4 regions of the Laceyella putida genome follow, and region 2 is predicted to be linked to each of the others. Evidence: riboswitches for the same ligand, from Rfam matches in the RefSeq annotation. Region 2 holds a riboswitch; each other region holds the start of a gene.

Region 1 (7,850 bases), on a different contig from region 2:
ATTGGGATAGCTGAAGAGGATCAAGCGATATCTTTGAGAGGTTCTATAAAGCGGACAAATCCAGAAACCGTTCAATCGGCGGGAGTGGGCTGGGGCTGGCCATCGTCAAAAAAATCATCGAGCGGCACCATGGCTCGATCAAGGTGAAAAGCAAGTTGGGCGAAGGTACCGAGATGACCATCCACCTGCCGCTCAAACCGCGCATGTGATGCCGACTTGTTCAAAAAGAGAGAGGAAAAAGACATAAAATGTGGAGGGACATCAATGGAGAGGAATCCTAAGTTGGAAGTAAATATCAAACGATTTATTGAACTGATCGATGTGAAGTCATTGCCCAAATTCTTGATCGGCCTCGTGCTGGGATTGAGTTTGGTGTCAACCGTGGCGGGCTTGGTTGTGCCGTGGTTGACCAAAGATATCGTCGATGTGATGACGGTCAAAACGCTTGATCTTCAGACTGTGTTGACCTTGCTGGTGGCGTTTGTCGTGCAATCGGCCGTGTCGGGGTTCTCCACTTACTACTTGGCCTATCTTGGGGAAATGGTTGTGGCCAAGTTGCGAAAACGATTGTGGCATAAAACCTTGAACTTGCCGATCTCTTATTTTGACCGAAATCGGTCGGGGGAGACGATCAGTCGCATCAATAACGATACGGCTATCATCAAAGACTTGATCAGCCAGCAATTGGTTTCGATTTTCACGGGGATTGTCTCGTTATTTGGCTCCCTTGCCATCCTCTTGTATTTGGATTGGTCGATGACATTGGTCATGCTGATTTCCGTTCCCATCATCTTTCTGGTCATGCGGCCCATTGGGCGCAAAATGTATAACATTTCCAAAGGGTTGCAAGGGGAGACCGCTCAATTCACCAGCCTGCTCACCCAGGTGGTGTCAGAGATTCGCTTGGTCAAAGCCTATGTGGCGGAAGCGGTGGAACAGAAACATGGGGAAAAGCAAATCGACCATCTCTTGCGAGTGAGTTTGAAAGAAGCCAAATTGACTGCCGTGCTTCAACCGCTGATGTCGTTCGTGATGATGTTCATGCTGGTGGTGATCATCGGCTATGGTGGGTACCGTGTTTCAACCGGTGCGTTGAGTGCGGGCGATTTGGTCGCGTTTATCCTGTACCTGTTCCAGATCATTATACCCCTGACCATGTTGACGCGTTTTTTTACCAGTGTGCAGAAAGCGATGGGAGCGACAGAACGGCTGCTCCAGATCTTGGAGCATGAACAAGAGGATGTGGAAGCGAAGAGTTCTGCCGTGGTTCCCGCCCAACCAATCCACTTTGATCACGTGACCTTTGCCTATCCGGGTCACGACGCGGTGCTCCATGATGTCAGTTTCACGGTTCAACCGGGCAAAGTGACCGCGATTGTAGGCCCGAGCGGCAGCGGCAAGACGACGCTCTTTTCCTTGTTGGAGCAATTTTATCATCCGGTGGCCGGGGAAATCCGCTTGGGAGACACCCCGCTGTCCCAACTGGGGCTCAGAGAGTGGCGGAGCTCTATCAGCTATGTGTCACAGGAAAGCCCTTTGCTTGCCGGAACGGTTCGGGAGAACATCTGCTATGCGATGGATCGGGATGTAACGGAGGAAGAGCTGGAGAGAGCGGCCAAGCTCGCTTATGCCGACGAATTCATCAAAAACTTGCCAAACGGTTTTGATACGGAAGTGGGAGAACGGGGAATCATGTTGTCCGGCGGGCAAAGGCAACGCATCGCGATCGCCCGCGCCATCTTGCATGATCCGCAAATTTTGATGCTTGATGAGGCGACATCCGCCTTGGATTCCACCTCGGAAAAAGTGGTGCAGGAGGCGCTCTCAAACCTGATGCAAGGGCGGACCACGCTGGTCATTGCCCACCGCTTGTCCACGGTTGTGGACGCGGACCAAATCCTGGTGCTGGAACAAGGAAAGCTCACCGGCATGGGGACTCATCAGGAATTGTTGGCGAATCATGCGTTGTATCAAAAACTGGTGAAACAACAATTCAAATGGGAGTTGCAGCACGACATAAGGTAAAAGGAAAAGCGCCTGGACAAGCGGTAAACTTGCCCAGGCGCTTTCGGCTTTTCCCAAAGGGGGGCGGGTGTGTGGGCCGCGAAGGGGCAGATAAACATCGATTCATTAAGAAACAACGATAATTAAGCGCTTACATGGGCTGGCAAAGTGAAAATGGGGAAGAGCCAAACCCATGGGGGCATTTACTTTCACTTACTGTCGGTGTAAGATAACTTCAACTTCGATGAAAAATCCGACATCGATCCCAAAGCTCGCTGAATCCCATTGAGGGAACGGGGGAACCAATCGTGAGAAGAGACACTTCTTCCACATGGGGTGAATCTCAAGCGAATCATTGTTGGCTTGGGTAGGGCTACTCTCCAGCCCGAATCCGACAGCTAACCTCGCAAGCGTGATGAGAGGGGGTTATTTGTTGTGGCAGACGCCCGCAGAGTAACCGCTCTGCGGTTTTTCATTTTTCGAATACCGGTTTGTGACTCTATTGCGATATAAGGGGTTATTTTTATGTTTAATAAGGATTCGTATTTATTTTCACAAGAGATTGCCACGCTCATCATCCCCAAGGAGCAAGTGACCATCATCGACCCGGACTGTTCGTTGGAACGGGCTCTCTTGGTATTGACGAGAAAGCGATTAAGCTCTGTACCCGTCATCAATGGCGCGGGAAAAGTGGAGGGAGTGATAAGCAAAACCAACATATTGGATTTCATCCTGCAGTTGAACCAACAGGAAGGTGATTTTACAGGATTGAAAGAACATACGGTAAAGGAAGCGATGAACAAAAGCTATTTGGGCATTTTGGCCAATTCCATTTTATCTTTTGCTTTTGAAGTCTTGCTGGAACGTTCGTTTACCCCCATCATCGATCTGAAAGGCCGATTCATCGGAATTTTGACCAGAAAAGTGATGATGGAGAAAGTGGTTGAGTTTTTTGAGGCCGAATACCAACGCACCAGGGATCAGGGAATGGATTCCGGCAAAACAAGGGAAGGCAAAAATGGAACCATCAAGCACAAGAAATTTTTTCATAGGCGAACTTGAACAGCAAGTGGCAAGTGAAAATCAGCCCCCTGTATGAAAAAGGGGGCTGATTTTTTGGAAGCCTCATGTGGCGGCCTGTTGGGGCCGGGGGGACGGGTTTGTTTCATCAAGGTGTGATAAGCTTGTGTTGGGAACATGCTGCGGGTAACCGCAAACAAGACCGCCAGGAAACGGGAGGTCCCTATGGCAAGAAATATCCTTATTGTTGATGATGATCCAGATATTATCCAGCTGTTAACCGAGGCACTCACCTATGAGCGGTTTCAAGTGTTTTCGGCCGCCAATGGCAGGTGCGCGCTGAAAGCGGTAGAGCGGCATCCCATCGATCTGATTGTGATGGACATTATGATGCCGGAGATGGATGGGCTGGAAACCATTCGGAAAATTCGGCAACGTTATCATATGCCGATCATTTTGCTCAGCGCCCGGGATCGGGAGATTGATAAAGTGATTGGCTTGGAGATCGGCGCGGATGACTATGTCGCCAAACCCTTTGGTGTGCAAGAGTTGGTTGCGCGGATAAAAGCTCACTTCCGGCGCTTGGAGCGGTTGGCGATGTTTCAATCGGAGAGGGATGGAGGAGTGGACTCGCCTTCGACAGGCCTCCACATGAATGAACAGACATACGAAGCGTTTCTGAACGGGGACAAACTGGATTTGTCCACCAAGGAATTTCAGATACTCCATTTTCTCTACCAACACCATAATCAGGTATTGACCCGGGAACAAATTTATCAGAGCGTTTGGGATGACAATATTGGTGATCTGAATACCGTGACTGTGCACATCAAAAACATCAGAAAAAAGTTGGGCGAAGGGAGCGCGATGATCAAAACCATTTGGGGTGTCGGCTATAAGTTTCTGTTAAGTGGAGAAGACAGATGAAACTGAAGTACAAAATCCCGTTGTTGTTTTTGGTTTTAACCATCCTGGTGTTTCTCTGGCTGGTGGGCTTTCTTTTCTTATATGTCCAAGATGTGTTTATCCGGCAAGTGGCCGACCAATCGGAAGCGCTTGTCACGGAGAATTTTGAGATTGTGCGCAAGGTGGAGTGGCTGCAACATGACTCAACCGCACTAAGTCATGCGCTGGAGCAAATGGTGGCGGATGGAAGGCTTCGGTTGGAGTATCGGGGGAAAGCCGGTTCGTTCATGGCGGGAAAGCTTGAACCCGGCAGATTCACCGTGAGCCTCTCACTTCCGATTTATGAAGGCCATCAGCGGACGGGTCAGCTTCAGATCATACGCCAGCCCCGGTTGATGGAGTTTGGCGTTCACTCCTTGATCAATCGGACGGTCTGGGCCTTTATCCCCGTGTTGATCATTTTGATCATCAGTTTTGTCATCTATTTCCATCATTTTATCACCATGCCGATCCAAGCGTTGAACAAACGCCTGGCCCAAATTCGCTTAAAGCGGAAGCCTCTTCCCCTAACCTACAAGCGCTGCAATGAAATTGGCGATTTATACCGGCATGTGCACGCCATGGAAGAGCGGTTGGTTCAGGCGTATGAAGAGCAATTGCATATGATCACTGCGATCGCGCATGACTTGAAAACGCCCTTGACCACCATCCAGGGTTTTTTGGAGTTGTTGGAGTCGGGGGTGGTGAAGGATCCGGCCAAACAACGGGAAACCTTTCGGTTGTTGCAGACGAAGACGGTGACAATCCAGAAGTTGGTGGAGGAGTTTTCGGCATACAGCAAACAGGAATATGCGCTGATCGACATGAGAACGTCTCTGATCCGCGCCGACACCTTCTTTTGTTCCATCGCGGAAGAGTATGAAGCGGAATGCGCCGGGTTGGACATCGGGTTCCGTGCCCATCACCTGTTTGGGGAAACGACCGTTCTCGACGCCAATGAGGAATGGTTGCGCAGAGTCGTGGCCAACTTGGTCAGCAATGCTGTGCGCTATGCGCAGGCAGACGATTTGATGATTCATTTTGTTGGCTATGTCGAAGAGAATATGGCGTATTTTCAGATTGAAGATAATGGCATCGGGGTGCCGCAAGCGGAACTTCCGCACTTGTTCAACAAATTTTATACAGTGGATCGGGCCCGCCAGGCGCAAACGGGCGGGACCGGGTTGGGATTGGCCATCAGCCGCACGATTGTCGAACGCCATGGCGGACAAATGGAAGCATTTCCGTCACACCTTGGCGGTTTGGGAGTCAGGTTTGCCATTCCGATCGCGCATCCATAAGATCGACTCATTTCCTTTAGCTTTTTTCATATTTGATTTAGATTTGATTTATTTTTCCTTGATAAACTGACTTGTGAGTCAGATGTCAAGGGAGGAGATGGGTGGATGAAATGGGTCCTTAAGGTCAAGTGGCTGTTGCTGTTGTTATGGCTTGCCACGACGGTTGCGCTTTTTGTCACGATGCCTTCCACCGATCAGCTGGTAAGGGAAAAAGGGCAACCGGAAATTGCGGCTGAATATACGTCCCGCATCGCTTCCGACCTGCTTGCGGAGATGGATCAACATGCCCAAGGCGAGAAAAGCGTCAATGCCTTGATTGTGTTCCATGAAGACAAGAAGCTGACGGAAGGGCAACTGGAAGCGATCGAACGGAAGCTGATCAAGTTGGAACACAACCGACGGCTTCAGGTTCGTTCCGTCTTGCATCCCTTTTCCAGTAAAGAGTCGGAAGGGCAGTTGATCTCCAAAGACAAAAAAACGGTGATGGCGGTCGCCACCATCGAACAAGGCAAGGCTACGGTAGCCGAATTGCGGCAAAAGCTGGCACAAGAAGTGAAAGTGAGTGGGGTTCACACATACTTGACGGGAAATGAGTTCATTAACGAGGATTTCGCGCAAACCTCGTTGGATGGAGTGAAGAAAACAGAGATTTTAACTGTGATGTTTATCGTGACGGTGTTGATCATCATCTTCCGTTCTCCCATCACGCCAATCATTTCATTGCTCACCGTGGGATTAACTTACGTGGTTTCGATGGGGGTCGTGTCGCATTTGGTGGAGGCGGTTGATTTTCCGTTCGCCAACACGACGCAAACCTTTTTGATTTTGGTGTTATTCGGCATCGGCACTGACTATAACATCTTGTTGTTTATGCGGTTTAAAGAAGAGATTGGCAAACAGCGCTCGATTGCGGATGCGATTGCGGCCACATACCGTACAGCGGGCAAGACGGTGTTCTTCAGTGGGCTCGCTGTGCTGATCGGATTCAGCATGCTTGGATTCTCCAAGTTCAGCGTGTATCAATCGGGCGTCGCTGTGGCGATCGGGATCGCGTTTCTCTTATTGTCCATCTATACGGTGATCCCGTTCTTTATGGCGGTTCTGGGCGAAGCGATTTTCTGGCCCGCCAAGAAGCTGGATGCGCACGGGGAGAATGGGTTGTGGAGTAAATTGGCCCATTTCTCCGTCAAGCGCCCGGCCATCTCGATCCTGTTGGTTGTCTTATTGTCGGCTTTCCTTTTCCTCTATCAAGGGGAGTTGTCTTTTGACAGCCTGCAGGAAGTGGATCCGAAGTATGAGTCGGTGCGGGGATTTCGCATCGTGGCTGAGAGTTTCGGACCTGGGCAGACATTGCCGACGACCGTGGTGATTAAAGCCGATAAGCGGTTGGATTCGCCGGAAGCGCTGGCGTTTCTCGATGAACTCCACCAGAAGCTGAGCTGGATTCCGGGTGTGGACACGGTATACGGCCCAACCCAGCCTGGAGGTGTGCCGATCGAATCATTCATCTCAATGATCAAACCAAAGGGGTGGAAGACGGGATTGAGAAATCGACGGATGGCTTGGATGAGATTTCATCAGGGTTATCCCAAGCTTCAGAGAAGGTGGGCGCTGCAACCAATGGCGACTTGAATCAAGTCGGGAAATTGGTGGAGGGAACGGCGGCGGCCCAAGATGGGCTCAATCAAGTGCGACAAGCGATGAAGCGGATTCAAACCGGACTGGACCAAGGGACCGCCAAACAACCGGGATTGGCCAAAGGATTGGCCCAACTGGATGGCGGGTTGAAAAAAATCTCCAGCCATCATGAAAAGTTGTTGGGGGAGTATCTGAAAATATCCAACGGGCTGGACCTGCTTGCATCCGGGGCGAATTCGCTTCAACAGCAAGTGCTGGCAATCAAGGGGTTGGCCGTGCAGATCAATCAAACCGCGGAAAAGTTGGACCCGAATGATCCCCATGCGGAAGAAATCAAAGACAAAAGCAATCAGTTGTCGGCCCAGGCGACGGGTTTGGAAAGCAACTTGAATGCGTTGAACAGGTCCCTGTCCGCAACCGCCCAGGGAATGAAAAAGGCGAATGCCGGCTTGGCGGAGATCGCTGTCGCCCAAAAGCAGATGAGTTATGCGGCCACCCAAATGACGCAGGGAGCGAAGCGTTTGTCCAGCGGGCAGGCTCAGACGATCGGCGCGGTCAATCAAATTGAAGCCGGACTGGGATCGATCAATCAAGGTCAGAAGCGATTGGATGAAGGATTGAGTCAGTTTGCATCCAGCATCAGGCAACTGCAAACGGGTTTGTCTTCCAGCGCGGAAGGGGTGGACAAAATTTCCGATGGGTTGTCCGAGGCGAACCGCTATCTGGGTCAAGTGACTGCTTCCGATGCGACGCGGACTTTTTTTGTGCCGAAAGAAGCGCGTGAGAGCAAGGATTTCCAGAAAGCGCTGGATATGTACATGTCCAAAGACCGAACATTGGCCAAATGGACCGTGGCTCTCGCAGCGGACCCCTATAGTGAAGAAGCGATGCAAGTGGCGCAAACCATTCAAGAGACCGTCCGCGACACGTTGAAGAATACGC
Region 2 (7,850 bases):
AGGAGAAGGGGGCCTGCTCGGGTTGGCATTGGCACCTGATTTTGCCACATCCCAACGGGCTTATATCTATCATACCTATGAAGAGAACGGGCGCCTTTTCAACCGCATTGTCTTGATCGAGTGGCTGGAACAAAGCGGCAAGTGGATTGAACGGAAAGCCCTTCTGGAGGGAATCCCAGGCGGTCCCAACCATAATGGCGGCCGCCTGGCCATTGGTCCGGACCGACATTTATACGCCACGACGGGGGATGCCGGAGAGAAAAAGCTGGCCCAAGACAAAAAGAGCTTGGCGGGCAAAATCCTGCGTCTCAAGCTGGATGGAGGCATTCCTGCGGACAATCCGTTCCCGCAGTCCTATGTATACACTTATGGGCACCGCAATCCCCAAGGATTGGCTTGGAACCGAGCGGGACAACTGCTGTCATCCGAACATGGGCCAAGCGGTGTGCCGGGTGGGCATGATGAACTGAACCTGATCCAACCGGGGAAAAATTACGGCTGGCCTGAGATCATTGGGGATGAGACCAAAGAAGGGATGGTTTCTCCAGTGGCACACTCTGACAGCGGGACGTGGGCTCCTTCCGGAATGGCCGTCACGCCAGCCGGAGAGCTGTTTGTTGCGGCTTTGCGCGGAGAGCGATTGTTGAAGGTGACTCCGGCTCAGGGATATGAAGTGACGACGGCACTGGAAGGATTGGGGAGGCTCCGCGATGCGGTGGCGGTTCAAAATGAGTTGTACATCCTGACCAACAATACGGATGGGCGCGGTCAACCCCGTGCAGGGGATGATCGGTTGGTCAAGGTGCGGTTGTAGCGGGAATAGGCGGCAAGCCATTTCCGCAAATTTCTTCGTTGAAGGCTCATACAGCCGGAAATGACTCAACCATGCTACAGATATTATTTTTAAATTTATTAAATATATTATGAAGCTAAATAATATGGTGAAGAGTATGATATGATTTGATTGGTCCATGTCTCTTGATCAAAGGAATGGCTACTTCTTCCCGTTGGGGCGATTTTGGACTGAAAACGCGGAAGAGATAATAAGGCACGAGGTGACGCAAATGAGACAAAGGTGGAGTCTGGCTGTGACGCTTCTCGTTATCACAGCAGTAGTCTTCATGGGGATCTATCAGTCGGAAGCAAAAGAAAAAACAAGTGTGACAATCATGTCAACAAGTGATTTGCATGGGTACATCACCCCGATCCAATATACCAACAATGCCCCGGCCAATCATGGTTTGGCCAAAATCAGCACGTTGGTAAAGCAGGTGCGCAGCCGCAACCCCGAAGCGATTTTGCTTGACAGCGGTGACACCATTCAAGGTTCGCCCATGGAATATGTGCATGCGCGCGTGAACAACGCCCCAATTGATCCGATGATGTTGGTCATGAACGCCTTGCGGTATGACGCGATGGCCATTGGCAACCATGAATACAACTATGGGCGCAACGTGATGGAAAAAGCGATGGGAGAAGCGAAATTCCCTTGGTTATCCGCCAACACGCTCCGCAAAAACAAGGAGCAGGTTTATACAAAACCGTATAAAATCATCAAGTTGAAGAATGGGTTGCGGATCGGCTTTTTGGGATTGACGACGCAAAAGGTGCCGAATTGGGAAGATCCCCGCAATATCGCCCATCTTGATTTTGTGGATGTCGTCGCCGCGGCGAAGAAATGGGTTCCCATCATGAAAAAACGGGAGAAGGCGGATGTGATTTTCGTCTCTTACCATGGCGGTTTGGAGCATAAAAAGGAAGCGGATGGCAGCATTGTCCCCTTGCCGGAGTCGGACGGGGAAAATCAAGTGTATCAATTGGCGACACAGGTGAAAGGGATCGATGTGATTTTGGCCGGGCATATGCATACGCCATTGGCGGATGTGCGCGTCAATGGGGTGCTCATCGCTGAACCGAACAAGTGGGGCTCTCATCTGTCGGTCGTGGATCTCGACTTGGAGAGACGCAAAGGGCGCTGGAATGTTATCAGCAAGAAAGGCCGACTGTTGGAGTCATCCACGGTGGAACCTGATCCAGCTATCTTAAAACTTACCGCGCAGTATGAAAAAGAGACACAAGCTTTTCTTGATCAACCCGTTGGCAAAATCGATGGGAATATGGTTGTGACGGATCATCACGCTTTTCGCACGCATGACAATGCTTTGATCGAATTCATCAATCGTCTGCAGATGGAGGCAAGCGGGGCGCCCATTTCCTCCACTTCCTTATTTGACAATACCGTTACGGGTTTACCCCGCGAGGTGACGGCCCGTCACATCTTAAGCACCTATATTTATCCCAATACCTTGAAGGTGATTCGGGTCAAAGGAGCCGATATCAAAGCGGCGTTGGAACAGTCAGCCACTTATTTCAAACAAAACAGCGGCACGGATCCTGTTGAAGTGAATCCCGAATTTCTCACGCCCAAGGTGCTACATTACAATTACGACATGTGGGAAGGGATCCGGTATACAATCGATGTGTCCAAACCGGAAGGGCAACGCATTGTGGAATTGTCTGACATGAATGGGCATCCGCTTGTCATGGATAAGGAATACGACGTGGTCCTCAACAACTACCGAGCGGGCGGCGGCGGAAATTATCCGATGTTTGCCAATAAGCCGGTGGTGAAAGACATCAATATCGAAGTGTCGGAACTGTTGACGAACTATATTCGCGAAAAAGGAACTGTGATGGCGACGGTAGATCATAACTGGAAGATCATCGGCGGCAAAGTGGACTGATGTGATGAGGGCATGAATATAAAAAGGGCTGGCCTGCCTCAGGCCAGCCCTTTTTAACCTTCGCTCATCTTCTCATTGTAGCGGGATGGAAGTTTGTTCATTTGCTTGTGGTTGGAAATCGTGAAACATCGCTTGCGTCTCCTCAAAGAAACGCGCTTGGTTTTCGGGGGCGACATAACCCAACTGGATGCCCGTCGCCTTGGCGATGAACGGATCGACGGTGCACAAATCCGATTTGGACAAATCGGACAAAGCGGTTTTGCCCAAGGACATGGCAACCAATTCCATTTCACGCACGCAAGCGTTCAAATACCGGACCAGATTTAAGGCCGCTTGCTCGACATCCAATTGGTCCGTCATTTTTCCCGTATAAACGACCAAACTGGTAGGCGGTTCAAAGGGGGTGGCTTTCACCATTTGTTCGCTCACCAGCGCCATCAGGGCCGCAGTGCCGATATACACGCCGTCCGCGCCCAAGGCGATGGCCTTCAGCATTTGTCCGGGGGTGACCAGTCCTCCCGTGGCAATCAGGTTGATGTCTCGAATAACCCCTTTTCGCGCCAGGAACTCGGAAGCCCGGGTGACGGCGAAGAGAGTGGGCAAGCCGACATCATCCTGCAAAGTGGGCGCACCCCCGTGCGTTCCCCCTTCGGCACCATCTACTGTGATAAAATCGACTTCCGCTTCCACGGCAATCTGCAATTCCTGCTCGAGATGATGCGTGGCGGCGATTTTCAAGCCGACCGGCACGCCGGTTTCATCGCGGAGCCGCCTGACCAATCGAATGAAATCTTCTTTGGAATTGACACCAGGCAACCTGGAATGAATCAACGCATCTTCCCCTTCGCGCAAGCCGAAAACTTCCCTGAAGTCCTCCCCAATGTTATGGGCGGCGGTGCGTTGCGAGGTGGAACCCTGGGCACCTTGCCCCAGTTGGATCTCGATCGCGTCAAGGAGCTTGTATTTGTCCGGATCATTCATCCACCCCCCGCGGTTGTACTGACCGATGAATAGGCTGGCCGCCTCCCGTTCCTCTTTCAAAAGTCCCGCTTCACCGGAATTGGTTGCTGTGCCGACCGCAGTGGCCGCTTTGGCCAAGGCCACTTTGGTGTTTTTGCTTAGCGCGCCGCCAAAAGACATGGCGGCGATCATGACGGGAATGGAAAGGGTCATCGGTTTTTTGGCGCGGTGCCCAATGGTGACGGATGTGCTAATCCCGACGTTTTCAGGGGTGGGAAAACGGAAGAGGTGAACGGGATTGAACAGGATCTTCTCCCATGGGGACAAATGAATTGGGCTTCCCAAGGGGCGGGAAACCGGGGTTCCTTGATTGGCCCTCATGGCGATTTCCATGAGGTTGGTGACGCCCACTTTCGTCGTGGCAGGCACCATTTCAAACAAGTTTTCTATGTATTGATCCCGGATGGCCCGCGTAATCGCTTGATCTACCGTTTCGTTGATTGTGGAACGGATCCATCTCTTAATGAAGTTCATCACGGTTGGCACGCCCCCCAAGTTTGCCACGGTCGATTGCGTTTTTGATGCCTTCCACCTTTTGCGCCATCGCCAAACACATTTGCTTGATGGTGCCGAGCTGACGGGCGGCATTTTGCTCCTCAACCGCAATGTCAACCAATTCACGATGGTCAAAGTTGGTGAGTCTGTTAAAATGCTCGCGTTCGATGGTGGACAATGTTCCCGCCATCGTTTCAATGCGGTTCAGTTCGGAGTGGAGGTAAGAAAGTGTGTGTTTCAAGTCTTGAACGTTTTCCATGTGCTTTACACCTACCCAAGTGATGTTGATTTTCCCGGCCGAAAACCGGGGTGGAATCAGTACGTATTATGTGAATCATTGCTTGATTCTATGCGAAATTGAAAAGGTTTGGGCAAGAATTAATGGCAAAAACAACAATTGCTAAACAACCTTTATTTTTAGGCTAATAATCTAGAATCAAGAAAATGGTTGTCTCTCGATGTGTGATGATTGACCCTTTCAAAATCTCTTCCCAACGGGTCCGGGCCGACATGACCATGACAATGTGGGTGATTTTATGTTCACGGCAAACTTCCACGATTTGTTGGGCGACTTTCCGCGATGAGAAAAATAGCTTGAAAATATGCTTGTGTAGGAGTAAGATATGTTTCAAAGTAAATCATGGTCTATTCGCTGAATCCGTCATGGAGCGGGGGAACCAACATTGTGGCGTCAAGCCACTTGGGGTGAATCCATCTAGGAAGGGCTACTCTTGAGGCCCGAACCCGACAGCTAACCTCGTAAGCGTTTTGGGAGGGTGAACCAATGGTGATTTTTCGGAACACTGGGTAACCCCGGTGGTTTTTTATGCCTTTTTACTGGATGATTTTGTCATTTTCATCGTGAAAAAGGGTGAATGGCATGAAAGAGGTCCCGGTCAATTCAATTTAAAGACGAATTATATAATCAATAAATAGAATAATCAATCATTTGCGGATGATAGGGAAAGGGCGGCGAATCGATTTGTGGAGTGATTTGGAAGAATCCAAACGGTTTGTGATGTTGTCTGCGAGTTCACTGCCATTGAATCCTGAGATGATAAAAAGCGTATTGGGGCGCATTCATCATGATAAAGGAACAGGTGCGGGGGATTGGGCATCGGAATGGATGGCTGAAGGGGATCGGCTTTATCAGGAAAATAAACAAATGGAAGCCTATTTATGTTACAGCCTGGGAAGATTTCCATACGTATCTTCCCCTGTTCGTCAGAAGTGTTTGGACAAATGCCTGTTAACCTTCAATGAGTGGGTGTTTGATTTGGAAGTTCCTGTTGAAAAAACGCAAGTGCATGACCGTAACGGTTCCATTCCCGTGTATCTTTCGGGATTTGGTGATCCGCAAAAACCGGTGTTGATTGTGATGGGAGGGATTTTTTCTTTAAAAGAACAATGGAGCTCCTTGTTGTTGCTGGGACCGAAGCTGGGATTTTCCGTGATTGTCGTTGAAGGGCCGGGTGTGGGGGAAAATCCGCTTATTTGTCAACCTGAATCGCATAAAATGATTTCCTCCCTATTGGACCAACTGGCAACACGGGCCAATGTGAGCCAAGCCTACCTGGTCGGCATGGGGTTTGGCGGTTTGTTGGGAATCCGGGCGGCCATAGCGGATTCCAGAATCCAAGGCATTACGGCCATTGAAACACCACTTCATTATTTTTTCCATGATCAGAGACATTGGACGCAAGTTCCCCGCATCATCAAGCAGACTTTGGCTCACCAGTGCCGGTTGGATGAATGTCTGTTGCCGGAGTACCTCAGGGAATTCGCCATTTCGAAGCAAGAGATCAGACGACTTCGTATCCCCTTGCATTACATCTTTAATCTTCGGGATGAGATCATCCCTTTTGAAGAAAAGATGTTCCTGTTAAACCATGCACTCAATCTGGAGCTGATCGAATTGGATGATGTTCATGGATCGCCGCATCATCAGGGGGAAATTCAAAAATACATTCCGCTTACTTTATTGAGGCAGCAAAAAAGCGGGCGGACTTTTATCAAAGCCCTTTCGTACGCCTCCTTGCAATTGGAGAAGCTGAAACGAAAGCTGGGTTCTTTAAGCTCGATTCATTCATCCCGATACTGAGGGAATCAAGTGCGCTTTAAACGCAAAAACCGTCAATATCTTTGCGGGCCGATTTGCCAAAGGGATGTATGGAATCGAAGTGAAAAAAGCGACAATGAAATGTTTGCCGTAATCATTGACAATCAAAAAGATGCCTTGCTGTTTGCTGATACATTGCACAACGCATCCCAGAGTCTGAAATTGGAAATCAAGCAAGAGGAAATCATCGAGTTTTGATATTTGAAGAACACGTTCGCCCCTGCTTCCTGATGGAAAGTGAGGGGCGACTTTCACATAGAGGGGCCTTATCGTATCAGCCCTTGGCGAAGTCCTTTGGCGACGGCTTCTGCCCGATTGGCGGCTTTTAATTTTTTAAGGACGGAGTGGGCGTATTCGGCGGCGGTGTATTCGCTGATGTGGAGAGCTTCCCCAATCAGTTTGGTGGATTGGCCATCGGCGATCATTTGCAGGATTTTCGTTTCCCGCACCGTGAGGGGGGAGGAAGCCGCTGGAGAAGGAAAGTCATTTTCATAGAGCCGCGAACCAAGGTTTAGGGATACGCGTGACATCAGCTCCGCCAGTTGTTGGACCACTTCCGGATCAGGGTCAAAGGCCCGGCCCCGTTTGTCCAAAAGCAGAAAACCGGCATTTTGTCCTTTTCCGCCGCGAAGGACCGCCGCCATGAGGGCGGTCAACCCAAACTGCTCCACATAATGCTTGGGGAGGTAAAGTTGGGCATCTCGTATATAAATGGGCCGGTTTCCTTTAATGGCTTGCGTGATGCCGGAAATATTGTGTTCCATGTCCCGGACGCGCCGAATGTCGCCAATGTCCACGCCATAGCCATATATGCCCTCCACTGTTTGGGTGAGTGGAGAATACCAGAACAAGGCGCCGCGTTCAAATCCGGAGACTTTTGTGATAAAACGGACAGATCTTGTCAGCATCTGTTCAAGTGATCTCGCGGTGAGAAGAAGTTCGTCCAATCGCACCACAGCTTCCCGATGTTTCGCTGGATTATCGGGGATGGTATTTTCTCCCAATGGCGGATTCGTTTCGATATTGGCGACGGAATAAGAAAGGGTCAGCGCCAGGGAGTGAAGCCAACGGTAGCTGGTCAAGATGTCTGGATGGCTTAGTTTTTGGAGCAAGAGGGTAAACAGGATTTCTTCAAAGATGTCGATGACGGCGATGACCTGGCTCAACTGCAACAGTGGGATCTGCTGTAACACCAGTCGGGAAAAGTTTTTCTCATATGTGGGGAAATCGGCTGCCTGGTCGATGCCCTCAAGCAAGTACTGAAACAATTGGTGGGCCGCTTGTTTTTGGCTTGCGGAGAAGGGAAAGGTGGAGAGCTTTATTTTCCATTGTGTCAAACATTCAGGGGTGCCGGATTTCACGGAATGAAAGATTTTTTCCCATTCTTGAGGGGAGAGGAGCGGAGGGGACAAAAAACTGACTCGTTTCATGGTGACCGTTCCTTCCTTGGTTTATGCTTCTGGGCTTCTTTT
Region 3 (7,850 bases), on a different contig from region 2:
GACTGCGCTCGGAGAAGCTGGCGTGGCGATGTCTTCGGACAGCGGTTCGACTCCGCTCGCCTCCACCAGAATCAAATCAATATGCTGATGTAGCTCAGCTGGTAGAGCACTTCACTCGTAATGAAGGGGTCGCAGGTTCGAATCCTGTCATCAGCACCAAACAAAAGCCCGAGATTCCGGGCTTTTTTCGTGTGTAAAAAATGGATATAGGCCATTAGAAAGCGATCTTCTAATGAATTTCTAACGTTAGTCTGCTAAAGTGTTTTTTGATCTGAATTTTCCAATTGAGGAGCTGTCTTTTGGGGGCGTTGGAACTGAACTGGGGAACGGCATCGAAACCGTGAGGAGAAGGATGAACGGTGAGTGATTTGTATTGATGGAGCCGTTGTCTATGTGCACCATAAATCTCAAGTGAACTCGGTTCCAGTTTTTTCGGAAGCCGCATCTATGCTTCTTGGTGTACCCATTTGAAGCGACTTTGGCAGTGGTGTTGGTCATGATTTTATGGCATTATGCATGATCACTTTTTTCTTGATTTCCTCTTTGTAATGATGTTGATCTTCAGTGCTCAAGTTGCTCCAATCAATCAGTGTTTCTATTGATGTTACAAGTTCGGGATGATACTCCATCATCTTTTCAAAGTTCGTGAGCGCCCGTGTTTGCTGTTCTGACTTCATCAGCCAGTTGATCAACTCAACCCAAGCGTCAGAGTGTTCCGGGTATTTGGCTATATGTCGGTTCATTAAATCCATTGCGGCTTCCCTGTTCCGTATTTTATGGTGAGCTTCAAATTCGTTCCAGTTGATTTTCGCCTTATAATAATTTGATCGCCATAAGTTGGGGTATATGTTTTGGGCCGTATTGATCATCTTGATTCTGTCGGTGTAATCAAGATCGTCATTTTTTCCCAAGATGCTGGGTTCCAACATCAACTGGAGGGCTTTGATCTTTTGGGAAGTGGTCTCTTGGAGTTTTTGAATTTGTTGTTGGGTCTGTTCCTGTTGGGGGATAATGCTGTTGAAGTGGACTTTGACTTCTTCTTTTACCATTTGGGGGACTTTCGTGGATTGATAGTATCCAAAGATAGTAAAGGCCAGTCCACTGATCGTTCCGAGTGTGGCCAGCAATGTCAGGAAATAATTCATATAAGCAATGACATTGGAAAGATATCCGTCGTCTTTATTGTGCAAGATGGGATTCAAATCTTGGTTGTACGGCAACACGAATATTCCGATAATTAGAATCTGACAAATGAACACAGAAGTTGTGGTTATCATCACCTTTCTCTTGCTTTTCACTTTTCTTCCCCCTCATCTGTGTTGTCCGTAAAGAGGGCTATTTTTATTTTCACATTCTATTTTCGGGTTTTTCTCGTCACAATGAAAAATACGCCCTCAATATAAAAACAACATAACATCTACTATTTAATACCAATCAGTTCGCTTGTAAATGATTTGACCAACACAACTTGCGCATATACATACAGACCGGTCTGTATGTATATTATAATATGAATTTTAATAAAAGTATACACTTTTCGTTAATTTTGTGGGAAAAATCGTATATTTTAAATTTGTTGATTTAGATTGATGAATCTGGCGCTTCCTTTGGTTTGGGGGGATTGTTTTTACTAATACCCAACATTTATTTTTGCACCAGCATTTTATCTATTTCCATCTTGGATTTTCAATGAGCTTTGTAAGGGACTGGTACCGCGACACAAAAGTTTCCCTGTTCATACTATGGTTTAAGACTGATATAAAGAGAGGAAGTGAAAAGAGTTGAACATTCTCTTTCTGGAGAGTCACCCGATCTGGATCTACGGTTTGCCAAACGGTTTTAAGGATGCGGGGCATACGGCTATCGTTTCCGGACCCCTTCAAAGAAACAGTATTTTAGATATGATCGATGAATTCCAACCGGATCTTTTGGTCTCCATGGGATGGACACATGAACATACGAAGGAAAAGCAATTATGGATTCATCACGCTGCCGAAAAATCAAAAATACCACTAGTCTTTGGGCAACGGAAGATCCGCTGCATACAGAAAAATTTTCCCTCCCATTAATTAAACGAATGAAGCCGGACTTTGTGTTCACGGTTACGCCGTCTATGTGCAAATTCTACAGGAAACAAGGTGTCAAAGCGGCACATTTAGATTTTGCATACCATAAGCGTGTCCATCACCAAGTTAAACCGGTGGATAAATATCGCTGTGATATAGCGGTTGTGGCAAATGCATATCCTGCATTTCTAAGAAAAAAACCGGATGTGTTCCGCGTATCTTCATTGCAAACGCTCATTTCCCCTCTCATACGCAATAACATCCGCATTGATTTTTGGGGAGCCAATTGGGAATATATGAGGGAGTTTATTGGGAAACAAATCCCCCGTAAATGGATGCACGGATATGTGGATTATACAGAAGCAAACAAAATCTATAGCTCAGCCAAAATCGTCATTGGCCTGCAAAACTGCACAGATCAATTGACACAGCGGACTTATGAAATTCTCGGTTCAGGAGGATTCTTGCTGACATCAGACACCCCCGCTGTTCGTAATAAATTTCAACCAATAAGAGAGAGCAAATGAAGAGATTTGGCAAAGAAGCGGTAAAAAGCGACACCTATCGGCATAGAGCGGAACAAATGTTGAGGGTGTTGAGAAAGGAAGGCATTTTAGTGAAAATGCACAGATCACCCCGGAGAGGGAAAATGATCCATTATACGGATTTTATCAAAGAGAAATTCACGATCCACGTGGTGAAACAAGGGGATACACTATGGAGTATTTCTCAAAAATATGACGTTCCAATGAAACGAATCATGAAACTCAACAACTTGCAAACAGGTCGCATTTATACGGGACAAATGATAAAAATTGGAGAAAAATAACAGATTTATTCATTGTGACTGTGATACTTTCACTGCTTATGAACTATAAAAAGTCAACCGGTTGTCGGATGGCGCGCATTGGGGCCGCGTTTGGGATGGAGGTCGTCGCATGGAGCCCGAATTTGACCCAAGAGAGGGCCGATGCCGCAGGAGCGCGTCTGGCCGGCTCACCCATTCGGAAGCTGTCCTGAAACGATGGCACCACGTCACGCGGCAGCTTGGCATCATCCGAACGTAAATCCCAATGGTGAGCGTGATGTGGATGCATTCGCATCTCAGAAGGAGAAAAAGATTAAAGACCATGAGGATCCCCCAAGGTCTTTGGATATCTGGCAATTTCATATTAGGTATGGAAGAGAGATGCAAATAGAATGTTTGAAAGCACAGAGTGTTCTTTCATCGCCATAATCGTTCCAACTATACAAGGGGGCGGTCAATAAGCGTAGTAAACACGAATCTGTGAACATGACCGTCATCGACTGTAGTGACTCCCCTTACTAAATGTACGTGTTTTCCCTTGCCGACAGGTATGGCCGGGCCTGTTTTTATAACGAGTTTGTGATGATGGTCAAGAAAGTCCGTATTCACCGTTATAGTGTGAATGTGATTTCCCCCTTTTAATGGGATCGCTTCACTGGTAACTCCGGCAAATCGGTGATTGTGTCTGTCTTGACCTTGTTCGGCTAGTTTTGTGCTGCCTAAAAATTCATGAGTATGTCTTTGTTGTCGACTCATCATTTACCTCCGTATCATTTTTTTTGAATTTGTTCCATGATTGATGACAGTATATGGATGCGACGTTATATCTGTTCTTGTACGTGGGATTTTTGTGTATCTGCCTATCGGACCATTGGCAAGTTTGACCAGAAAAAATCAAGACGTACAAGTAGACAGCGACGGTGGAAGGAGCGGGGACGGGATGGGGGGCTATGGTGGGGGCCGCCGGCAATTCTATCGCATGCGCATTCTCCGGGTTCGGTGATTCCGTCTTTGTCTCCTGGATGACCCCTTGCTATCCATGGGGCCGATGGTTGGTGACATTGGCGAGGAGGTGAACTGTGTCCAAGGCTCCCGATGCCTTTCCTTTTATGGCTTCCCATGCTTAAGCCGGAAAAAGGAAGCGCAGGGTGAAACCTTCGTGGATCGCCAATGCGGACGGGCGACAAGCCAATGGGGGATGAAGCCCACTTCCGGCATTTTGCCAAATCCCGAGACCGACCGGGCATGAGTCTCCCACCGCATAAATGAAACGATTTCGGTTCATGTACAATTTCGAAAGTGCTTTATCCGATTTTGCAATAACATCGATTTATGTTATAATACTAAAAATTCATCAACTCTACCCCTTGATAACAGTCATAGGAAGGGCCGAGTTCTGCAAGCCCATGGGGCGTTGCGGAAGCGGGGGAACCAAAGTTTGGGGTGAATGGCTTGTGTTGTGCCAGCAACACGGCTTAGGCGGGGAAAATGGGAACCCGCCGAATCCGACAGCTAACTTCGTAGGCGAATCAATATGATTGTTATGCACTTTTCCTTTTCCCCAAAGCGCAGTGGATCATATCGCAAAGTATGAGGGAGCTATCATTCCCTTATTTCCGAGTGTTGAGCTCGGTTTTACCTTCGATTGTCTCGGGGGCGAGAAAAAATAGAAAGGAGAGCAAATGACAAATACAGCGATTCAATTTATTGAAGTGTCCAAATCATATGAAAAAAATCCGATTGTGAGAAACCTTAACCTCCAGATTCCCAAAGGCAAGCTGGTGACGTTGATCGGGCCGTCGGGTTGCGGGAAGACAACCACGTTGAAGATGATCAATCGGCTCATTGAGCCCACAACCGGACGCATCACCGTAAACGGTGAGGATATCAACCGGGTGAATGCGGTGGAATTGCGGCGTCAGATCGGTTACGTCATTCAACAAATCGGCTTGTTTCCGCACATGACGATTGAAGAGAACATTACCCTGGTGCCAAAGCTCAAAAAAGAGGACTCTACCACTTTCAGAAAGAGGGTGGAGGAACTCCTCGACTTGGTGGGGATGGATCCGGCCCGGTTCCGCTCAAGGTATCCCCGCGAGCTGTCGGGCGGGCAGCAACAGCGCATCGGTGTGGCCCGGGCCCTGGCGGCGGACCCATCCATCATCTTGATGGATGAGCCGTTCAGCGCATTGGACCCCATCAGCCGGGAACAGCTTCAAGATGAGCTGGTCAAGTTGCAAAACACGTTGCACAAAACGATTGTGTTTGTCACGCATGACATGGATGAAGCCTTAAAGATCGCCGACGAAATCGTGCTGATGAAAGAGGGGGTGATTGTCCAGCGGGATGTGCCGGACCAAATCCTTCGCCACCCGAAGAACGAATTTGTCAGGGAGTTTGTCGGGGAAAAGCGCTTTATTCATTCCTCGCTGTTGTCCAAGGCAAAGGATGCGCTCACCAAGGCGATCACCGTCTCGCCGATGCGCGGACTTGCGGAATGCATTCAACTCATGAGGCGCCACCAGGTCAATGGCTTGATCGTGACCGATCAGCAAGGGCGTTATTTGGGCGTGATCGGCGCGAATGAGATTTATGCCCATTACAACAATGAAGGGCTGAAAGCGAAAGATGTCATGTCCAAGGATGTGGAACCCATCCATTCCGAAACCCCCATGCAGGACGTGTTGCCCCTGTTGAACGGACGGGAGCGGGGCTTCATACCGGTTACCGACCAAACCGGCAAGCTGGTGGGTGTCGTCACGAGGGCGAGTGTTCTCAATGTCCTTGCGGATACCCTGATGGAGGAGGCTGAGGGGGCTTGAATTTGTTCATTGAATCGTTGATGAATAATTGGGAGGACCTTCTTGCCGCATTAGGGGAACACATCTACTTGTCGCTGATTGCCATCATCATCGGTTGCATGGTCGCCATCCCCGTCGGCGTGGTCATTACGAGACATGAGCGGTTGGCCAAGGTCGCCCTGATGATCGCTTCCGTCATCCAGACCATTCCCAGTTTGGCTTTGCTCGGTTTCTTGATCCCCATTTTTGGGATCGGCACCGTTCCCGCGATTGTGGCGCTGACGCTGTACGCGCTGCTTCCCATCATGCGGAACACGTATACGGGCATCAAAAATGTGGATCAGGCATTGATTGAATCTGCCATCGGGATGGGGATGACGAAACGACAGATTTTATGGATGGTGGAGCTTCCGCTTGCCAGGCAAGTCATCATGGCGGGGGTTCGCACGGCCACGGTGTTGACGATTGGCGTAGCCACTTTGGCCACTTTCATCGGCGCGGGCGGGCTCGGGGATATCATCATGCGCGGAATCAGCATGATCGATGCACCGACCATTTTGGTGGGAGCCATACCGGCGGCCCTGCTTGCCATTCTCTTTGATTATGGATTGCATGGGTTGGACCGTCTGTTCACGCCCAAAGGGATGAGATGAATCGGATCAATAGCCAAAAGGAGTCGATGTGATTGATATGCAAAAAAAGAGCTGTCTCGATGCCAAAGCGTCCACTTAAAGCGGCGTTGGTCATATTGGTGACACTGGCGCTGACGGTGGGTCTGTTGGGGTGCAATGTCAATGCCTCTTCCGATACCGTAGTCGTGGGCGGCAAAGATTTCACGGAGCAGGACATCATGGCGGACATGATCACGCTCTTGATCGAACAGGACACGGATCTGAAAGTGAAGAAGAAAACGTGGCTGAACAGCAATGTGATATGGAATTCAATGAAAAACGGCAACATTGACATTTATGTGGAATATACGGGAACGGGCTTGGTGAACATCTTGAAACAGAAGGCCGTCTCCGATCCGCAACAGGCATATGATCTCGTGAAAAATGAATTCAAGGGAAAGTATGATGTCACTTGGCTGCAACCGATCGGTTTCAACAACACGTATGCCATGGCGATGCGCAGGTCAGAAGCGAAGAAGTTGAACATCGCTTCGATTTCCGATTTGGCCAAGCAGTCACCCAATCTCATACTGGGGTCCGAGCAAGACTTCATGATACGCGAAGACACGCTTCCCGCCATGAACAAGCTGTACGGAACCAAGTTCAAAAGCGTGAAATCGATGGAAATTGGCTTGAAATATAAAGCGATGGCCAACGGGAATGTGGATGTGATCGACGCCTTCTCGACGGATGGCAAAATCCCGGCCAATGACCTGGTGTTGCTGGAGGATGACAAGCATTTGTTCCCGCCGTATTATGCCGTTCCCATCATCCGGAATGAAGTCTTGAAGAAGCATCCGGAGTTGGAGAAGGTGATCAATCAATTGGCGAACAAAATCACTGATGAGGAGATGCAGAAATTAAATAAACAAGTGGACATCGAACACAAGAAATCTTTGGATGTCGCCAAAAAATGGATGCAAGACCAAGGTCTTCTCACCCGGTGATGAGAGTGTCTTGACAGTGTGACACAACCCTTGCAGAAAAGCGGGGTTGTGTTTTTTTCTTTTTCAGAAATCGCCATGGGGAAGCTTGTTTCTGCGGGAATGAAGCGGGTAGGATGCAAAAGCGCTCGCTGTTTAGAAAGGGATTGATGCGTAATTGCAGAAATATATATTTTGATTACATAATTAATTGTTTTCATTAATTATTTTCAGTGAGGGGGGTTATGATGGGTAAAACCATTGCGCTGATCGGGGCATTGGACACCAAAGGGGCGGATTACGCGTTTGTGAAGCGCGAGATAGAAAAACGCGGCCATTATGCACTCACCATCAATACCGGAGTGCTGGGTGAACCGCTGTTCGAACCGGATGTGCCCGCGGAACGGGTGTCCCTTGCGGGAGGGATGACTTTGGATGAACTTCGGCGGGAAAAGGACAAGTCCTTGGCCATGTCGGTCATGACCAGAGGGATCGCCAAGGTCGTGAAGGAGTTGTTTGACCAAGGGCTGATCGATGGCGGCTTGTCGATGGGAGGGTCCAACGGGACCATGATTGGGACA
Region 4 (7,850 bases), on a different contig from region 2:
CAGGAGTTCAAACTCTTTTAACGGCAACGTCAACCTGCGGCCATCGACAAACACTTCATACGCGTTCCGGTCAAGCAACACCTCCCCAACCCGTACCGTTTGAGACACGGCGATGCGGTATCGCCGGAGCAGCGCCTTGACCCTTGCCACCAACTCCGGCGGCTCAAAGGGCTTCACCAAATAATCGTCAGTGCCGAGCTCAAACCCTTGCACCTTATCAATCGTTTCCCCTTTGGCCGTCAACATGAGCAAAGGGAAATCATAATAAGTCCTCAGTTCGCGGCACAGCGCCCAGCCATCCATGCGGGGCATCATTACGTCCAAAATCGCCATGTCCGCCTTCACCGTTTCCAAAAGCGCCAAAGCTTCTTGGCCGTCCGCCGCTTCAATCACTTCCAAGCCTTCGTTTTCCAGTAACAGCTTGACCAGCTCGCGGATGTGCGCATCATCATCCACAATCAAAACTGTCGCCATGTGTCCATCACCGTCGCTTGTCTGTAAATTATTACCCTCACTATACGCTAAAATTATGAACTATATTTTAAATGAACTCACGAAGGGAGATTCCCTAGCAAAGTCATAAAAAAGCCAACCGCGTCTCAGCAGTTGGCCATGTTCCGGGATGACTCCATTATTCGTACTCAGGGGATGTCCCTGAGCCCGACCACATCACATATTCTCTTATACAAAATGATAGCATCTTTGTTAATCCCAAGGCTGCTTTACTGTAAGATAGTCAGCCAATTTTTTGCTTTCTTCCCTTCTGATCCTACGCGCTTCGGCTCTTTGCGGCGCCGTTTCATGCAATTTGAATTCTTCTTCCGTTTCCGGAACGACTGCGGGTACTGGAACGGGTTTTTTATTATCGTCAAGGGCAACGAATGTCAGAAAGGAAGTAGCCGCTATCTTTCTTTCTCCGCTCAACAAATCTTCTTTAATCACCTTCACAAACACTTCCATTGATGTTTTTCCTGTCCAAGTTACAAAGGATTCCAAGCAAACAGAATCCGATGGTCTTATCGGATGCAAAAAATCAACAGAATCTGTTGAAGCAGTAACAACTGACCGGCGGCAATGTTTTGTCGCCGCGATCGAAGCGATATCGTCAATATAAGCCATTAATTTTCCACCGAACAACGTATTATGATTATTAACATCGGGAGGAAAAACTCTTGACGTTTTATAGCATCTTGATTCTCGAACCCATCGTTTTTCCATTTGCATTTAACCTTTCATTTAAGTTTCCAATAAAAGCGGATCGATCCATCTCATTATACCATTTTGACACCAAAAACAACCCACCTCCCCAAGCTCATTTGCTTGAAAAGGTGGGTTTCCTTGGCGCTCCGGCCTCCATGGCTTATTTTTTCAATTGATAAGGGACGATGGTGACAATGATGTTTTTCATTCTCAGCAGATAAGCCAAGATGAGAAAACCGGATTGGTTATGAAGGAAGCTGTGCCACCACTTCTTTGTGATAAATTGGGGCATGATAACCGTGATCCTCGCGCCCGACTGATCCGCTTTCGCTTTGACCGTATCAATGAATTCGCTCAATGGTCCCAGTACGCTCCGATAGAGGGAAAGCAATGTCACCAGTCTCACTCCGGTCTGCCACTCTTCCCACTCTTTTTCCATGCGATCGATCGATTCCGGGCTCGAACCCACATACACCGCGACCACATGATCGGATATGGATTTGGCGTAGAGTAGCGACTGCCTGACCACTGTGGTGATGCCGGCGACCGGCACGATCACCATATTGTCAACGCTTTTCATATCCATGATTTTAAGCGACGGATCCACCCTCAACTGATCACCCACCGCCGCATAGTGTTGGTGGATTTTTTGGAAGATGAATACGCATAACGGGATGAAGAGAAGCGTCATCCACACTTGTTGAAACTTGGTGATATAAAAGATGGCCAAAATCAGGTAACAGATTAACGCGCCGGCGAGGTTCACCAATAATTTGCCACCCCAACCTTCCGGTTTGGTGCGCAACCATTTGACGATCATGCCGGTTTGCGACAATGAAAAGGGAATAAACACCCCGACCGCATACAACGGGATCAGGTTTTCCGTGTTCCCGTTAAACGCGATGATCAAGATGATGGAAGCCAAGCCCAGCGTGATAATCCCATTGGAATACCCCAAGCGATCCCCTCTCACCGTAAAGGCCCTTGGCATATATTTATCTTTCGCCAGGTTAAACGCCAGCAAAGGGAACGCGGAAAAGCCGGTATTGGCCGCCAGCACCAAAATCAGCGCGGTGGTTCCCTGTAGGAAATAGTAAAACACGTTACGGCCAAAGATGGCCGAGCCCAGCTTCGACAACACCGTTTCCGTTTCCGCGGGCGCGGTCCCATACCAGTAAGCCAAAAAGACGATGCCCGAAAAGAGTGCGCCCAAAATGATCCCCATGATCACCAAGGTGAAGGCGGCGTTTTTGGGAGCCGGATCTTTAAAGTTGGGAATCGCATTGGAGATCGCTTCAACCCCCGTCAAGGCGGAGCAACCGGAGGAAAAAGCTTTCAAGATGAGAAACAAACTAATTCCCATCACCGGGGTACCGATCGCCGGATGGGCATTGGCCGGCGCTTGTCCCGTCACCACCTGATACAGACCCACCACAATCAAGATCGCAAGGGCCAACACAAACAAGTAAACGGGATACGCCAAGATGGAAGCCGATTCGGTCAATCCCCTTAAATTTAAGAGCGTAATGACCGCGACAAGGCCGACGCCAATCGCCACCGTATGCGGATGCAGCACGGGAAAGGCGGAAGTGATGGCATCGGTGCCCGCAGACACACTTACCGCCACGGTTAAAATATAATCGATCAATAGCGATCCGCCGGCAACCAATCCAAAGTTTTTCCCCAGATTTTCTTTGGCCACCATATAGGCGCCACCGCCATGAGGGTACGCGAAAATGATTTGGCGGTACGACAAAATCAAGGCCACCAACAAAACAAGCACCCCAACCGCGATGGGCAACGAGTACCAGAAAGCCAGAACGCCGACCGTGGCCAACACGATCAAAATCTGTTCGGGACCATAGGCGACCGATGACAAGGCATCTGAAGAGAGAATGGCCAAGGCCTTCAAATTGTTCAATTTTTGACTATGTAGCTCATTGGACCGGAGCGGTCTTCCGATCACGATTCGTTTGATTCGATTAAACATATGATTCCTCCAACAAAATGATGCGTCCAATTACCAACACACTAGAGACTTCAAACCTTCATTTACCAAGTAACCGATGCTTTGCTTTGGCTTTCCCTTTACAAAAGAAAAAACCACAAAAAAGAGAAACTCCTTCCGTGGTCAAGGCAGGCGACGTTCCCCCTCTCAACACGCTTACGAGGTTAGCTGACGGATTCGGGTTGTGAGAGTAACCCTACTCAAGCGATGCCTGAGATTCACCCCAGAAGCAAGACTTTTCCCACTTCCTTTGGTTCCCCCGCTCTCTGTAGATTCAGCGATGATGGCGAATATGGAATTAATCGTATATTACTGCGATTTCCGGTGGTTGTAAAGAGACAAGCATAAGGAAAGTCAACCTTTTTACACGCTTTTTTCCTGTTGGCCCGCTTGTGCTGGTATGAATATGGCATAAGGTTGGATTGGATTTATGTGGGCGTGCCGATCACATAAAGCTTTCCATTCAAGGCAAACGAGGCGCGGCCCGTTTCTTCCGACACGACTATCACAATGGCGTCGCACTTCTCGCTTAGCCCCAGAGCCGCCCGATGCCGGGTTCCCAATTTTTGATCATCTTCAACCTCTTTATTCGATAAGGGCAAAACATGGGCGGCGGAAATGATTTTATCATCTTTGATCAACACCGCCCCATCGTGCAACGGGCTGCCGGGATAAAAAATGGATTCCAACAATGAGCTGGAAAACTCGGCTTGAATCAACGTGCCATGGGCAAGCCATGCGACCAACGGATCTTTCCGCTGCACAACAATCAACACCCCATGTTTCCGTTGCGACAGGTGGGCGATGCTGGACAAGAGGCCCAGGTATTTAGTGGTGAAAGGCGACAAGTAACACTGCAAATAAAAGGACGAGGCCAAGGCTTCGCTTAGGACGATTTGATTTCTTAAGCTCCTTAACTCGCCCAACAAACAGTTATGCTCATCATCGACCAGCTTCAAAAAGCGGTCGATCTCATCCGAGATGGCTAACAGATTCTGTCTCAGTTGTGCTTTTAACGTTGAAAAATCACAATCTTTCGCTCTCATAACCACACCTCGACCCCTATTGGAACAAGATCCTTCGTTCATCAACCATCGTTCCCACTCTTCTCCCCCCTTATCCATGAGCAACAAACAGAACGGCCCCACCCCAAAGCTGACAGGTGGAGCCGTTGGCCATCGCCGTCTATTCTCCCGCAAGATCCTTGACCATCAACACATGGGGGATTCCATCCTCCATGAACACAGGAGAAGCGGTGGCATAACCCAATTTTTGATAAAAGCCTTCCGCATGCGTTTGCGCGTGCAATTTCGCTTGGGATACGCCTTCTGCCTGGGCGATCTCTTCCAGGCTGCGAATGATCACCTTGCCCAAACCGTGTTTGCGGTGAGAAGGCAAAATGCAGATCCGCTCCAGTTTGGCCACTCCATTCACGATGCGCAATCTTCCTGTGCCAACCGGCTGGTTATCGGCGTAAACAAGAATATGTTCCGCTTGCTCTTCATGCTCATCAATTTCATCTTCCAATGGGACTCCCTGCTCCTCAACAAACACCGTTTTCCTGATTTGAAAAGCGGCATCCAGCTCATGTTTTTCCGTAACCCGTTTTGCTTCCACGATTTCGTCATCCCTTTCCGCAAGTGTCACCGTCAAACTTGATCAAGTGATGGAATTGCCTCACCAGTATAAACAAAATAGCAATACAATCATTTTACAGCAATCAACAACCGAAAGGGGCCATCATCTTGTCAACAATCCTGCGCGAAATATCAAATGAAAAACGTCGTTCGCCACGTGCCAAATTGCGTGAGAGGGCGGGTTTCTCATTCCCTCTCACGTTTTTTATGCAAAAAAAGCCGCCCACGATGAGGCGGCATGCGATACGGCATGTCTATTCTTCATTCAAAACCATTCTGGATGGAGACCTCTTTAAACCAATACGCGCTCTTTTTCGGTGTTCTCTTGAGGGTTTTCAGATCAATGGAAATCAATCCATAACGATTTTTGTAAGCGTTGGTCCAAGACCAGTTATCCATGAACGTCCTGGTATCCTTTGGCGTTGCATCCTTCCCCAATCGCCCGATGAAGCCATTTCAAATGGTTCTTGATGAATTCAATCCGGTAATCGTCATGGATGAATCCATCTTGAATGAACCGTTCTTCCCCTTCGACCCCCATTCCGTTTTCAGACACAAACTCACCCATTAGGGCGTGTCTGATAACTATGTCGGCGGTCAACTTGATTTATTTTCCAGACACGCCCTAGACATTTGTCAGTTTCGTGCCATTGGCATGCGCGCGCAATACATACTTCAGCGTTTTGCCCATGCTGTTTTTGGGCAGTTCCGCGATAAATTCCACATCAATGAGTTTGTAATCGGCCAAGTTTTGCCGTGTATGGTCCAAAACCTCTTCTTCCGTAAGGGAAGCCCCTTCCGCCTTGACCACATAAGCCCGGGGAAGTTCACCCCAAACGGGGTCCGCCACCCCGATGACCGCCACTTCAGCGACGCCATCCAGTTGTTGTATCACGGCTTCCACTTGGGCGGGAAACACTTTTTCACCGCCGCAGATCACCATGTCACGGAGACGGTCGATCACGTACAAATAACCTTCCTCATCCAATTTGCCCACATCTTTCGTATGGTACCAGCCATTTTTCAACACTTGGTCCGTCTCTTCCTTATTGTTCCAATACCCGGCGAAAACCGAATCTCCACGCACGACAATTTCTCCGATCTCGCCTGGCGGGCACTCCATTCCCGTCAACGGATCAAGGATCTTCAATTCGGTCAAATATAATCCCTTCCCCACGGAATGGCAACGGTTCAGATCCATCTCCGGCAAGAAGTAGGCAATCGCTCCAGAGTATTCAGTCGCTCCGTAAACTTGGATAATGGAAAAGCCGAGATCATGGAATTCCCTGATTGGTTGTTCCGGCACCCGGGAACCCCCGCATATGATCCCCCGCAAACTGAAAATATCCTTATCGATCGTTTTTAACATTTGCAGCATAAACGGAAGCATGGCCGGGACAGACATCATGTTGGTGATCTTCTCTTCATCGATCAGATCCCACAGCTGGGAAGGCGTAAAGTTGGCCGCCAGAACCAAAGTGAATCCGCGAATCAAGGCGTTGATGATAAACATCATGCCGCTGATGTGAAACAAGGGCGTCACAAACAAAAAACGATCGGCAAAGCGAAGATCCAGCGTATTCACATTGGCCAGTCCCGCCGCATACACATTGGCGTGCGTGCACATCACCCCTTTGGGATTGCCTGTTGTGCCGGAAGTGTAAATAATCGTGGCGATATCGCGTTCCGTCACGTCCGCGGAAGGTTCCGCGGCAGACGCGATCTGAAAAATGCTTTTGAAATGGTCATCCATCTCTTCCCCCACGGCCGCGCGAATCACTTTCTCCACACAACTGGGGAGCAATTCCAACGCATCCCTGAACTCTTCATCATAAAACAAGACTTTCGCTTGGCAATCCTCCACAATATACTGGACTTCCGCCGGTTTTAAGCGGCAGTTGATCGGCACGGCAATGGCTCCGATTTTGGCCGCCGCCAAGTATATAATCGGAAAAGCATATGTATTCTTACAAAGGAACGCAACCCGGTCACCTTGTTGCACCTGGAGATCCAACAGATAGTTCGCCAATTGGTTGACTTTTTGTTTGTATTCCAGAAAAGTGATACGTTCACCATTGCTCACCAACGCCTCAAGGCCTGGCGATAAAGCGGCGCGGCTGTTGAGCAATTCACCAATAGTCGCCACGATGCAAAACTCCCTCCCGATTTGATGTCCATAGTACATGATAATATTTATCTATACATTATACAATTAGAATTCTATCGGAAGTTACGCATTTATCGTATATATTTACTATACATACAAAATAAAACCCACCTCCCCAACCGTTTTGCCGAAGAGATGGGTATACTCATTTCCTTTTCTTTATCCTTGATCACCCAACCGGAGTGCCGGCATCACTCCCGTTCATATCGGCTTAAAATTGCAAGCACAGATAACTCAATGTTCCCATATCATAACCCCGGTAAAGGACCCTGGCTGTTCTTTGCGGATCCCCACTGCCCATCGCGATGAAGAGGGGAACGAAGTGTTCCGGCCTTGGCACAGCCAGGCTGGCGTGAGGAGCCAACTCCATGTAGTTGAACAGGGAATCAACATCCCTTTTTTGGATCTTGTCAACCAGCCAATCATCGAATTGCACCGCCCATGGTTCAGGCGTGGTCTGCTCCCATTTGACGACCCGCAAATTGTGCACCGTGCCGCCGCTGCCGATCACCAAGATATCTGCTGCCCCCAGTCCCCGAAGGGATTCGCCAATCTTGAACTGGTCTTGCGGAGGCAGAAACGGATTGACTGAAATCTGAATCACCGGGATGTCCGCATCCGGAACCATGCGCCGCAAAAGAGTCCAAGAACCGTGGTCCAATCCCCGGGACCGATCTTTTCTGGTGGGAATCCCTTGTCTTTCAAACCTCTCCGCTACCATGTCTGCAATCTGTGTGGAACCCTTCGCTTGATATTGAATGGCATAAAGCTCATCCGGAAATCCGTAAAAATCATAAATCGTTTCATACACCTCATCCGTGGACGAAATGGTCAGCAC

The links. A riboswitch is a leader RNA that binds a small molecule or an ion and turns the genes downstream of it on or off. The one in region 2 is predicted to bind cyclic di-AMP.
Region 1: linked by a shared signal. The riboswitch ahead of ACFQNG_RS00345 (CBS domain-containing protein) and the one ahead of ACFQNG_RS04410 (alpha/beta fold hydrolase) in region 2 are both predicted to bind cyclic di-AMP.
Region 3: linked by a shared signal. The riboswitch ahead of ACFQNG_RS01810 (ABC transporter ATP-binding protein) and the one ahead of ACFQNG_RS04410 (alpha/beta fold hydrolase) in region 2 are both predicted to bind cyclic di-AMP.
Region 4: linked by a shared signal. The riboswitch ahead of ACFQNG_RS00370 (APC family permease) and the one ahead of ACFQNG_RS04410 (alpha/beta fold hydrolase) in region 2 are both predicted to bind cyclic di-AMP.

What each region holds. Positions count from the first base shown of each region.
Region 1 is NZ_JBHTBW010000002.1:19,810-27,659, reverse strand. Features, by position in the region: partial or broken gene ACFQNG_RS00355 (sensor histidine kinase) at 1-209, shown strand, start outside; gene ACFQNG_RS00350 (ABC transporter ATP-binding protein) at 265-2,025, shown strand; cyclic di-AMP (ydaO/yuaA leader) riboswitch at 2,268-2,433, shown strand; gene ACFQNG_RS00345 (CBS domain-containing protein) at 2,530-3,066, shown strand; gene ACFQNG_RS00340 (response regulator transcription factor) at 3,250-3,951, shown strand; gene ACFQNG_RS00335 (sensor histidine kinase) at 3,948-5,270, shown strand; gene ACFQNG_RS00330 (MMPL family transporter) at 5,376-6,902, shown strand; gene ACFQNG_RS00325 (hypothetical protein) at 6,875-7,850, shown strand, end outside.
Region 2 is NZ_JBHTBW010000011.1:5,072-12,921, reverse strand. Features, by position in the region: gene ACFQNG_RS04430 (PQQ-dependent sugar dehydrogenase) at 1-814, shown strand, start outside; gene ACFQNG_RS04425 (bifunctional metallophosphatase/5'-nucleotidase) at 1,065-2,744, shown strand; gene ACFQNG_RS04420 (FMN-binding glutamate synthase family protein) at 2,817-4,238, opposite strand; gene ACFQNG_RS04415 (hypothetical protein) at 4,225-4,518, opposite strand; cyclic di-AMP (ydaO/yuaA leader) riboswitch at 4,900-5,040, shown strand; gene ACFQNG_RS04410 (alpha/beta fold hydrolase) at 5,242-6,360, shown strand; gene ACFQNG_RS04405 (hypothetical protein) at 6,370-6,576, shown strand; gene ACFQNG_RS04400 (LuxR C-terminal-related transcriptional regulator) at 6,645-7,808, opposite strand.
Region 3 is NZ_JBHTBW010000006.1:15,684-23,533, reverse strand. Features, by position in the region: RNA gene ssrA (transfer-messenger RNA) at 1-68, shown strand, start outside; tRNA gene ACFQNG_RS01840 (tRNA-Thr) at 84-159, shown strand; gene ACFQNG_RS01835 (tetratricopeptide repeat protein) at 495-1,298, opposite strand; partial or broken gene ACFQNG_RS01830 (DUF3880 domain-containing protein) at 1,782-2,895, shown strand; gene ACFQNG_RS01825 (hypothetical protein) at 2,934-3,086, shown strand; gene ACFQNG_RS01820 (YmaF family protein) at 3,313-3,630, opposite strand; gene ACFQNG_RS01815 (hypothetical protein) at 3,914-4,123, shown strand; cyclic di-AMP (ydaO/yuaA leader) riboswitch at 4,252-4,416, shown strand; gene ACFQNG_RS01810 (ABC transporter ATP-binding protein) at 4,557-5,696, shown strand; gene ACFQNG_RS01805 (ABC transporter permease) at 5,717-6,328, shown strand; gene ACFQNG_RS01800 (ABC transporter substrate-binding protein) at 6,388-7,293, shown strand; gene ACFQNG_RS01795 (Tm-1-like ATP-binding domain-containing protein) at 7,518-7,850, shown strand, end outside.
Region 4 is NZ_JBHTBW010000002.1:28,697-36,546, forward strand. Features, by position in the region: gene ACFQNG_RS00360 (response regulator transcription factor) at 1-474, opposite strand, end outside; gene ACFQNG_RS00365 (acyl-CoA thioesterase) at 706-1,218, opposite strand; gene ACFQNG_RS00370 (APC family permease) at 1,361-3,190, opposite strand; cyclic di-AMP (ydaO/yuaA leader) riboswitch at 3,346-3,498, opposite strand; gene cdaS (sporulation-specific diadenylate cyclase CdaS) at 3,637-4,254, opposite strand; gene ACFQNG_RS00380 (GNAT family N-acetyltransferase) at 4,394-4,825, opposite strand; partial or broken gene ACFQNG_RS00385 (family 1 glycosylhydrolase) at 5,107-5,404, opposite strand; gene ACFQNG_RS00390 (class I adenylate-forming enzyme family protein) at 5,471-6,991, opposite strand; gene ACFQNG_RS00395 (dioxygenase family protein) at 7,224-7,850, opposite strand, start outside.